2 regions of the Virgibacillus natechei genome follow, and region 1 is predicted to be linked to the other one. Evidence: predicted binding sites of a transcription regulator. Region 1 holds the regulator's gene; the other holds the start of a gene.
The links. Region 1 encodes Rex, which represses fermentation and respiration genes when NADH is low (regulators of the CRP and FNR family bind a similar motif). Its sites were predicted from a motif close to TTGTGAAATATTTCACAA; they were not measured.
Positions count from the first base shown of each region.

Region 2: a site for Rex is predicted at 2,563-2,580, ahead of OLD84_RS02295 (hemerythrin domain-containing protein). Genes of this name have one in related genera too.

Region 1 is NZ_CP110224.1:846,028-850,758, forward strand. It holds gene OLD84_RS04735 (ABC transporter ATP-binding protein) at 1-1,616, opposite strand, end outside; gene OLD84_RS04740 (redox-sensing transcriptional repressor Rex) at 1,772-2,413, shown strand; gene OLD84_RS04745 (YdiK family protein) at 2,633-2,818, opposite strand; gene OLD84_RS04750 (CPBP family intramembrane glutamic endopeptidase) at 2,826-3,539, opposite strand; gene groES (co-chaperone GroES) at 3,809-4,093, shown strand; gene groL (chaperonin GroEL) at 4,145-4,731, shown strand, end outside.
Region 2 is NZ_CP110224.1:379,437-384,167, reverse strand. It holds gene OLD84_RS02310 (nitrate reductase subunit alpha) at 1-1,397, opposite strand, end outside; gene OLD84_RS02305 (hypothetical protein) at 1,401-1,670, opposite strand; gene OLD84_RS02300 (hypothetical protein) at 1,707-2,024, opposite strand; gene OLD84_RS02295 (hemerythrin domain-containing protein) at 2,056-2,472, opposite strand; gene OLD84_RS02290 (hypothetical protein) at 3,363-3,590, opposite strand; gene OLD84_RS02285 (NADPH-dependent FMN reductase) at 4,044-4,604, opposite strand.

The DNA.
Region 1 (4,731 bases):
TCTGCTCTCTTTTCAATATAATAATCATAGTCACCTAAATAAATCGTTACACCATCTTGCTGCATATGAGCAACTTGATCGGCTAGCTTATTAATAAAATAACGATCATGGGATACGAAAATAATCGTACCAGGAAAATCAATTAATGCTGCTTCCAACACTTCTTTACTGTCGATGTCTAAATGGTTTGTTGGTTCATCCATAATTAGCAGGTTCGCTTTTTGCATCATCAACTTAGCTAGAGCCAAGCGCGCTTTCTCACCACCGCTTAATGAGTGAACATACTTTAATACATCATCACCAGAGAATAAGAAATTCCCTAAAACAGTGCGGATATCTTTTTCGTTAACAGTTGGATAATCATCCCATAATTCGAGTAAAACTGTTTTAGAAGACGATAGATTGGCCTGCTCCTGATCATAGTAACCGATTTGTACATTTGTTCCCAATTTAATGGTTCCAGTGATTGGTTTAAATTTCTCTAAGATTAGTTTCAGCAAGGTTGTTTTTCCAACACCGTTTGGTCCGACCAGTGCGATTCGTTCCCCGCGATTTACATTTAATTTTGCATTCGTAAATAAAGGCTCACTTTCATCCTCATAACGAAAAGAAAGATTGTCCATTTTTAAGACATCATTGCCACTTCGTCTGTTTATCTGAAAGGAAAAGTTAGCCGATGATTCATCGCCTAATGGTTTATCTAGTTTATCCATTTTCTCAAGTTGTTTTCTTCGGCTTTGCGCCCGTTTGGTAGTAGAAGCACGGGCGATATTTCGTTGGACAAAGTCTTCCATTTTTTTCATTTCGGTTTGTTGTTTTTCAAAATCCTTTAATTCCTGTTCATAATCGAGCGCCTTTTGTTCTAGAAATTTACTGTAACTGCCGTGGTACTTCTTCGTTATATGCCGTGAAATCTCGTAAACAATTGAAACGGTTTTGTCCAAAAAGTAACGGTCATGGGATACAATAATAACTGCTCCGGGATAGCTAATTAAATAGTTTTCTAACCATCCGAGGGTGTCTATATCTAGGTGGTTGGTAGGCTCATCTAATATAAGTAATTCCGGCTTTTTCAATAACAGTTTCCCTAATGCTAATCTTGTCTTTTGTCCACCGCTCAATTCATTAATTGGTGTCCCGTAATCATAATCCTGAAAGTGGAGACCGCTAAGAACAGCCTTTATATCAGCCTCGTATGTGTACCCACCATTCGTATGAAAGGATTGTTGAAGTTTATCATAGTCCTGTAAGATCTTTTCATTATGGGCACTGGACATTCCAGAAGCTTGTTCCATTTCCTTCTCTAGTGCTCGTAAATCTTGCTCTTGGATGGTCAAATGATGAAATACCTCAACCATTTCATCCCATATTGTTTTTTCAGAAGCCAAAGATGTATGTTGTGACAAATAACCTATCGTCAGGTCTTTTGGTCTGAAAAGATCTCCATCATCGTAATTAAGCTCTCCAGCCATAATCTTTAATAAAGTTGATTTGCCAGAACCATTTCTTCCCACAATAGCTATTCGATCATTATCCTTTATTTCAAGTTTCACATTTGCTAAAATTTCATCTGCCCCGAAGGACTTCGTAAGATTATTTAATTGCATTAATATCATAACGTTCACCTCATATTCTCCAGTGTATCGCATTGTTAATCAGCCTCGCAACAATTGTGAAATTAATCACGACTTTCCCGAATTTTTCTGATATAATTAGAACTATATAATAGATGTGAATATACATGAGGCATGAAGTGGAAAGAGGTACATAGATGGATAAACATAAAATACCAAAAGCAACTGCAAAACGTTTGCCATTATATTATCGATTTTTAAATAATTTAAATCACCAAGGAAAATCACGCGTTTCTTCAAAAGAACTTAGTGAAGCAGTGAAAGTAGATTCTGGAACCATTCGAAGAGACTTTTCCTATTTTGGCGCATTGGGAAAAAAAGGCTATGGGTATAATGTGGAATACTTACTTGGTTTTTTTCGTAAAACATTGGATCAGGATGAAGTAACAGATGTGGCTATAATTGGAGTGGGGAACTTAGGGACTGCTTTCTTACATTATAATTTTATGAAAAACAATAATATAAAAATCAAAATGGCTTTTGATGCAGATAAAGAAAAAGCAGGAACAGACATTGGTGGCGTTCCAATCTACCACATTGACGAGTTAGAGGAGAAATTTAATGAGACGAAAGTGGCCATTTTAACGATACCTGCTACCGAGACAGATGCGATTACAGAACGTCTTGTGCAACAAGAGATTTCAGGAATTCTTAATTTCACACCTGCACGCCTTACAGTGCCAGACCATGTTCGTGTGCATCATATTGACTTGGCAGTTGAATTACAAGCATTAACTTATTTTTTGAAAAACTACCCATTGGAAAAAGAGGATTCATAAACTGCGATAAAGTAAGTCTCTTCACCAAAATCTCTGGGGTGACAAACTAGATGAAATTATGAATTATAAGGGCCGCTGCGGAAAAACACTACGCTTTCCGTGGGCCCTTAGCTCAGCCTCCTCGGAAAAAAGAAGTTCGCTTTCTTCCTGCGGGCTCTTCCCACTGCGCTCATAGATTTTAGTGTTGCCCCATAAGTAAATAAAAAGAAGCAGCTCAGGCTACTTCTTTTTATTTTTTTTCGACCGAAGATGCATAGACATCATTCGTATTCCAATACCAAAATCAAGTGTAGCAACAGCTGCAAGAACGATCGTCGTGACATTCCATATCGTTTCCTCAGCAAATTGAATACCTACATATACAAATAGTATACCCATTATAAAATAGATGATCGCCATAGTCATAGTTAGTCTAACCTCCTAATAAGATCATCTGCATTTGTTCCATTTCTCGCTGCATACGTTCAATATCCTCTGGATCAAGCCCAAATTGGACGAGAACGACAATCGTGTTCATTGCCATATGCACGATGATAGGCACAATAATCCGTTTTGTTTTCACATAGAGAAATGCAAAGACAAATCCCATTGAAGCATAGATCAGCATGTGTGTAGGGTCTAAATGAATAATCCCGAATATCAAAGCTGACAATAATGCGGCAATAAAGAAGTTTGTTCGCGCATAAAATTGACCGAAAATAATTTTACGAAAGATAATTTCTTCTAATATAGGAGCTATTATGGCTGGAATAATCATAAATATTGGTGCTGCTCGTGCAATATCCATGATCTCCTGTGTATTCTCAGAACCAGGATCAATGCCAAGTAACTCCACTTCAATCATACCAGCAATTCCTTGAGCAGCGAAGGCCATAAATACCCCTAAGAATGACCATAGAATAACATTTCCCGCAGAAGAGGCATTGCGATGACTTTCCATTTTCATGTCAGGTCTCATTAGTAGAATAACTACTACAAGAGCTGAGGCAAAGCTTATAATGGACCAGTAAATAACAGCATCAAACTCACTGATTGGAAAAACTACAAACAAAATGGGTGCAAAAATAACCCCAGAAATCTGCATGATGATATAGGTTATAATCACCCACCAATATCGTTTTGGCAAAATAGAACGCTCCTTTAAACATATGTAGTTATTATTGTATGTTTCAAATTAAAATCTTATTTACAAACATAACAACTATTTTATCATTTAGAGCGGTGCCTGTCACTTCCCGATTTTTGTCGAATTTCGTCATACTAAACTGGTAAAATACAATTGCATTATACTTGCATTTTTAGGCTGATTTATTTATCATAATAATTGGGATTAGCACTCGAGAGACAAGAGTGCTAATATATAAAAAATGATATGGAATTAAGGAGGCTGATCTCATGATTAAACCACTAGGAGATCGTGTTATAATCGAACTTGTTGAACAAGAAGAGAAGACTGCAAGCGGTATCGTACTTCCAGACTCAGCAAAAGAGAAACCACAAGAAGGAAAAGTTGTGGCAGTTGGATCCGGTCGAGTTACTGAAAATGGTGAGAAAGTAGCACCAGAGGTTGCAGAAGGAAATGCCATTATCTTTTCCAAATTTGCAGGCACAGAAGTGAAATATGAAGGCACGGAATACTTAATTCTTCGTGAAAATGATATTTTAGCTATTATTGGCTAATAAATAACAAAATTTCTAAGTTAAGTTAAGATTTGAAGGAGGCAATTTTATATGGCTAAAGAAATTAAATTTAATGAAGATGCACGCCGCGCAATGCTTCGTGGTGTCGATACATTAGCAGATGCAGTAAAAGTAACATTAGGGCCAAAAGGTCGTAACGTTGTTTTAGATAAAAAGTTTGGTTCTCCATTAATTACAAATGATGGTGTAACCATTGCAAAAGAAATTGAACTAGAAGATTCCTTCGAAAATATGGGTGCACAACTTGTATCTGAAGTAGCATCAAAAACCAATGATGTAGCTGGTGATGGTACAACAACTGCAACGGTTCTTGCACAAGCAATGATCACAGAAGGTCTAAAAAACGTAACATCAGGTGCAAATCCAGTAGGCATCCGTCGCGGAATTGAGCAAGCTGTTGAAGTTGCAGTAAGTGAACTACAATCGATTTCAGAGGCAATTGACAGTAAAGATTCTATTGCACAAGTTGCATCTGTTTCATCTGGGGACAGTGAAGTTGGTAGCTTGATTTCAGAAGCAATGGAACGCGTTGGTAATGACGGCGTTATTACGATCGAAGAATCAAGAGGATTCAACACAGAGCTAGAAGTTGTGGAAGGTATGCAATTTGACCGTGG
Region 2 (4,731 bases), 470 kb from region 1:
TAGACCGTTGTAACTTTCAGCACATTTCCTTGTTTATCATGAATATATTTAACTGGTACTCCACGCTCGACCGTACCCCCATTTGTATCTGCAAAATTCGGAAACGTCACCATCGCTGTTTCATCGGATTGATTAATAAAACTTAACGCTGGATTAATCTCTGTTCCGTCCTCTTTTTCTAAATCTAGATTCCACTTACTGTCTCCGTCCCAACGGAATCCCTGTGTCCCGTTTGGTACTTCAAGCTGATTTGTACTAGCATCCCACACAACTGTTTTCCATTCACCGAGCTCATGTTTATCATCGATGTCTGATGTTCGTAAAAAGCGATCAGAGCGACAATCAGTCTCGCTTTCATCTAAGGTAACGAGAAACGGCAAGTCGGTGAACCTTTTAACGTAATCAATAAAATATGGCGTTTCCTGCTTTACATAAAATTCTTTCAAAATAACGTGCGTCATAGCCATTGCAAGCGCACCATCTGTTCCGGCTCTTGCTGGCAACCAAATATCAGCAAACTTTTCGTATTCAGCGTAGTCTGGGCTGACACCTACTACTTTAGTACCGTTATATCTTGCTTCAACCATAAAATGCGCATCCGGCGTCCTTGTTTGTGGTAAATTAGTTCCCCAAATAATAAAATATTTGGTATTATACCAGTCCGCACTTTCCGGCACATCCGTTTGTTCCCCCCACACTTGAGGTGAAGCTGGAGGCAAGTCTGCATACCAGTCGTAGAAACTTAAAATTGTTCCGCCAACTAAGGAAAGAAAACGTGTCCCTGCCGCATAACTCACCATGGACATTGCTGGAATCGGGCTGAAACCAACAATACGATCAGGACCATACTCTTTAATTGTATAAATGGATGCACTGGCAATAATTTCACAAACCTCTCGCCAGTCCGCACGAACAAATCCACCTTTACCACGAGCCTTAACAAATTTATCCCGTTTTATCGGGTCACTTGCAATGTTCTCCCAGGCAGCGACAGGGTCATATCCTTCTTCGCGCTCTGCTTTCCAAAGCTCATATAAATCACCACGGATATAAGGATATTTCACTCTTATCGGGCTGTATGTATACCAGGAAAAGCTGGCTCCCCTCGGACAGCCGCGTGGTTCATATTCAGGGAAATCATCTCCAGTTGTCGGGTAATCGGTTGCTTGTATTTCTGATGTAATAATTCCATCTTTTACATAAATGTTCCAACTGCACGAACCGGTACAATTCACGCCATGAGTGGAACGAACCACATTATCGTGTTGCCATCTGCGTCGATATATATCTTCTGAATCTCTTGTACGTGGACTTTCCTCTGTCCATCCATCATTAATTCGCTTTCCTTCTTTCAAATGCTTTAGTGACTCCAATAATTTATTTTTTTTCCTTACCATTTCTTAGTCCCCTCCAAGCATTGTGTCAATAGGGTTAAAACGGTCTCCAATAATACGAAAACTTTCGGTTCCTTCTTCCAACTCTTCCAGGAAAACCTTTAATGATGGTGCATTTGACGCAACCAGTATCAACCGCTCCAACGTGTCAAGATCTTTCAAGTCATAAATGGATTCTATAATCCCTGGAGATACATCGCCAAATCGCATTCGTAAAACTGAAATTAAATCTTCTCGATCCTGAACGAATCCCGCGTCCTCTTCATATGAAAACATTTGATTTCCTCCTTTTTTACTTTATTAGATCAGGCCTTAAGGTTTCATCATTTTAAAATAATCAGCGACCATTACTTTTTGACAGGCATCTGCAGTTGATTTTACAAATTCTTCAAATTCAGCATCCGGCTCCTCGATTGCTTCAAACGTAAAAAATTGTTCTTCAGCATGTGCGAATTGATCGCCAAATCGTATCTGAATGTGTAGCCCAGTCTCCTTTTTGATTACATCCACTTGAACATCATAAGTATGAATATTATGGAATTCTTCAAATTTACTGGTGATATACCGATATAGGTCTGGTGATAACACCCTTAAATTTTTCCTTATCTTGTGCTGCTTTTCTTCACTCATGGACAACCTCCTCCCAGTGAGCCTCTTTCTATTAATGATTCGGTAAGAGTTTTTCTTCTTCTTCGTTATGAAGTAAATCGACAAGGATTAAAGCCTGGAATCGCTGCAGGACCGCATCACTAAATCCATCCGTATCCAACATCTCCTTAATTTCCTTAACAAGCAACCGCAATAGGTCATGGTCACGGGTCAAAGCAATAATGGTATCTTTTAATTCCGGTGATTCTTCCGCCAATTCCTTATACAGCCCTTCTTCTTCCGATTCCGCGTGTCGCAGCGTACGTGTTTCCCAATGTTCAACCGCCACATAAGCCGTTTCCAACGCCTTCTCTAACTGGGCGTCAGTTAAAAGTTTCTCAAGAATTTCATTTAATTCTATAGCCTCATTTAATGCTGCCTCATGAATTGCAGAGTGACTATCTATATGTTTTAATCCGGGTCCCGACATGTACGTCACAGCTCCTTCCGTTTAATGGAAAATAAAATTATTTGAACATTAATTGTATGCATTCATTGTAAAGAAAACAGGAATAATAGGCTGTGACAAACATCACAACTTTCCATTATTAAACAAAAAACTACTCGATAATATCATTTTGGAATTGGACAATAGTTGGGGATAGCGAAGCAGAAAAATGTGTTTACAAAGCTATTTTATTCTTATTTCTCCATTGCTTTTCACGATGAACCGTGCCAAATTCCGCACTTATGCAAAAAAGACGACTCCTGTTCAATACAGAAGTCATCTAGTTTAAAAATAAGGCTCTTTTCTAAAAGTTTTTGACGCAAGTTCTATAAAAGACGACGTAACTACCAGGTTTATTTCCGCTGCGTACAGTCGCTTTCCGCGGGCACGGCCTCAGCCTTCTCGCAGGAAACCGCTGCTGCGGGGTCTTCAGACTCGTGCTGTTCCCGCAGGAGTCGACTGTACTCCGCTCCAATCAACCTTTATAAGAGTGCGTGGCTATATTTATTATATAATTAAGCAGCAATTTTGATGAAGTTGAAAAGCATCTTATCAGCGGAGGAAACACATGAAGACTCCTGCGGGAGGGAAGGCCTCGGGGAGACCCCGCAGTGCGTTAGCACGAGGAGGCTCACCAGCCGCCCGCGGAAAGCGAAATGTTTTTCCGGAGCGAATCCAAGCACCCAACCATCATTAGAACGAGAGACTTCTCAATGGAATTGTCATTGCGTCGCATTTTATATCAACTCTGCAAATTTAATAGCAACAATACTTACGAAAAGAACCAAAATTCGTTTATCGACACGTCGACAAGGTTCGAAACGTGTATTCGGGACCGGTGGTTTATAGCTAGCTAAGTGTTCGAAAAAATTCTACCATTTGTACACTTTAACTACTTTATGTTTGGGGACCAATACAGACCCCTTATTCTTTGGGTCTGCTTTAAATTTTTTGTTTCCTTTCGTCGAAACAGACCAATAGTCTCCTTGATCAAATGCATAAATTTCTTTCAATGGATTTGAATACGATTTGTCGCTGGAAAAGAAATTAAGTTCGCTACCGTCCGTTAAAACTAACCACCAATTATCAAACTTTTTCATTTTCACGTCCCCAATCTATTTGTTCTTTTATTAGTCACGCTAAACAATATTCACTTATCTCACCTATTATGCAAGTTGGCTTAGAAAACTCGGCATTCATCTGTATGAACATGGTAGATGGTGGCTACGTGAAGCAGTGCCATGTTGGTTTCGATCTACCATGTTCAATCATTTGTTACCCCCCTCAAGCTACTAATTGTGTGTATTTCACCCTATATCAATCACTTCTACACTATGAAAATTAATTCCTGCAATATTCTAATAAGTAATCATCAGAAAACTTGATTTAACGTTAAAGGGATTCTTAAAAGGCATTCTTTGCTTTGTTAGAGCCCCTTATACTTTGGAGTCTAAGCTTTATGGCGATAGCAGTAAGAAAGTTTTTATACTTTCTTACTGCAAATAAAAAAGCGGACCCCGTTTATAGGAACCCACTTTTAAAAATATGCTTATTTATACAGTTGCTTTTTCTCTCAATTCTTTTAACGCGCCGCTCCATGCTACAACTTGATCGAGCATTCCGTTCGCATTATCGGCATGGTAATCTGCTGGTTTAAAGACGCTCATATTTTCAAAATCAGTCATAATCGAAAATGTAAGAGCTGTACGTACATCTGCTACTTGCAATTCACCTAAAATAAGGCGCAGGTTTTCATGTGCACGAACACCGCCTAAGCTACCATACCCTACAAACCCAGCTGCTTTATTACTCAATTCAGGCTTTAAGTAATCGAGCGCATTTTTAAGGACGGCTGATATTGCATGGTTATATTCTGGTGTTACAAAAATATAACCGTCAAGAGAATCCATTTTTTCTGACCATGCTTTGATCGTTGCTTGCTGGGTTTCAGATGCAGCTTCACCCAGGAATGGCAAACTATAATCGATAAGGTCTATGATTTCATAAGTAGCGTCGTCGTTACGGTTGTTCGCAAAATCATGTACCCAATTAGCTACCGCTTCTCCGTTACGACCTTCACGTGTACTTCCTAATATAATTCCTATTTTTAACATATTTATTCCCCCTGATAATTGTAAGTAATTTGAATTCATTTATATTTAATTCATTGCTTTAGAATTCAGTATATGTAGATTACCACCTATTAAAAGTAAATGCAATACATTTGCTTCTTTTTTATTA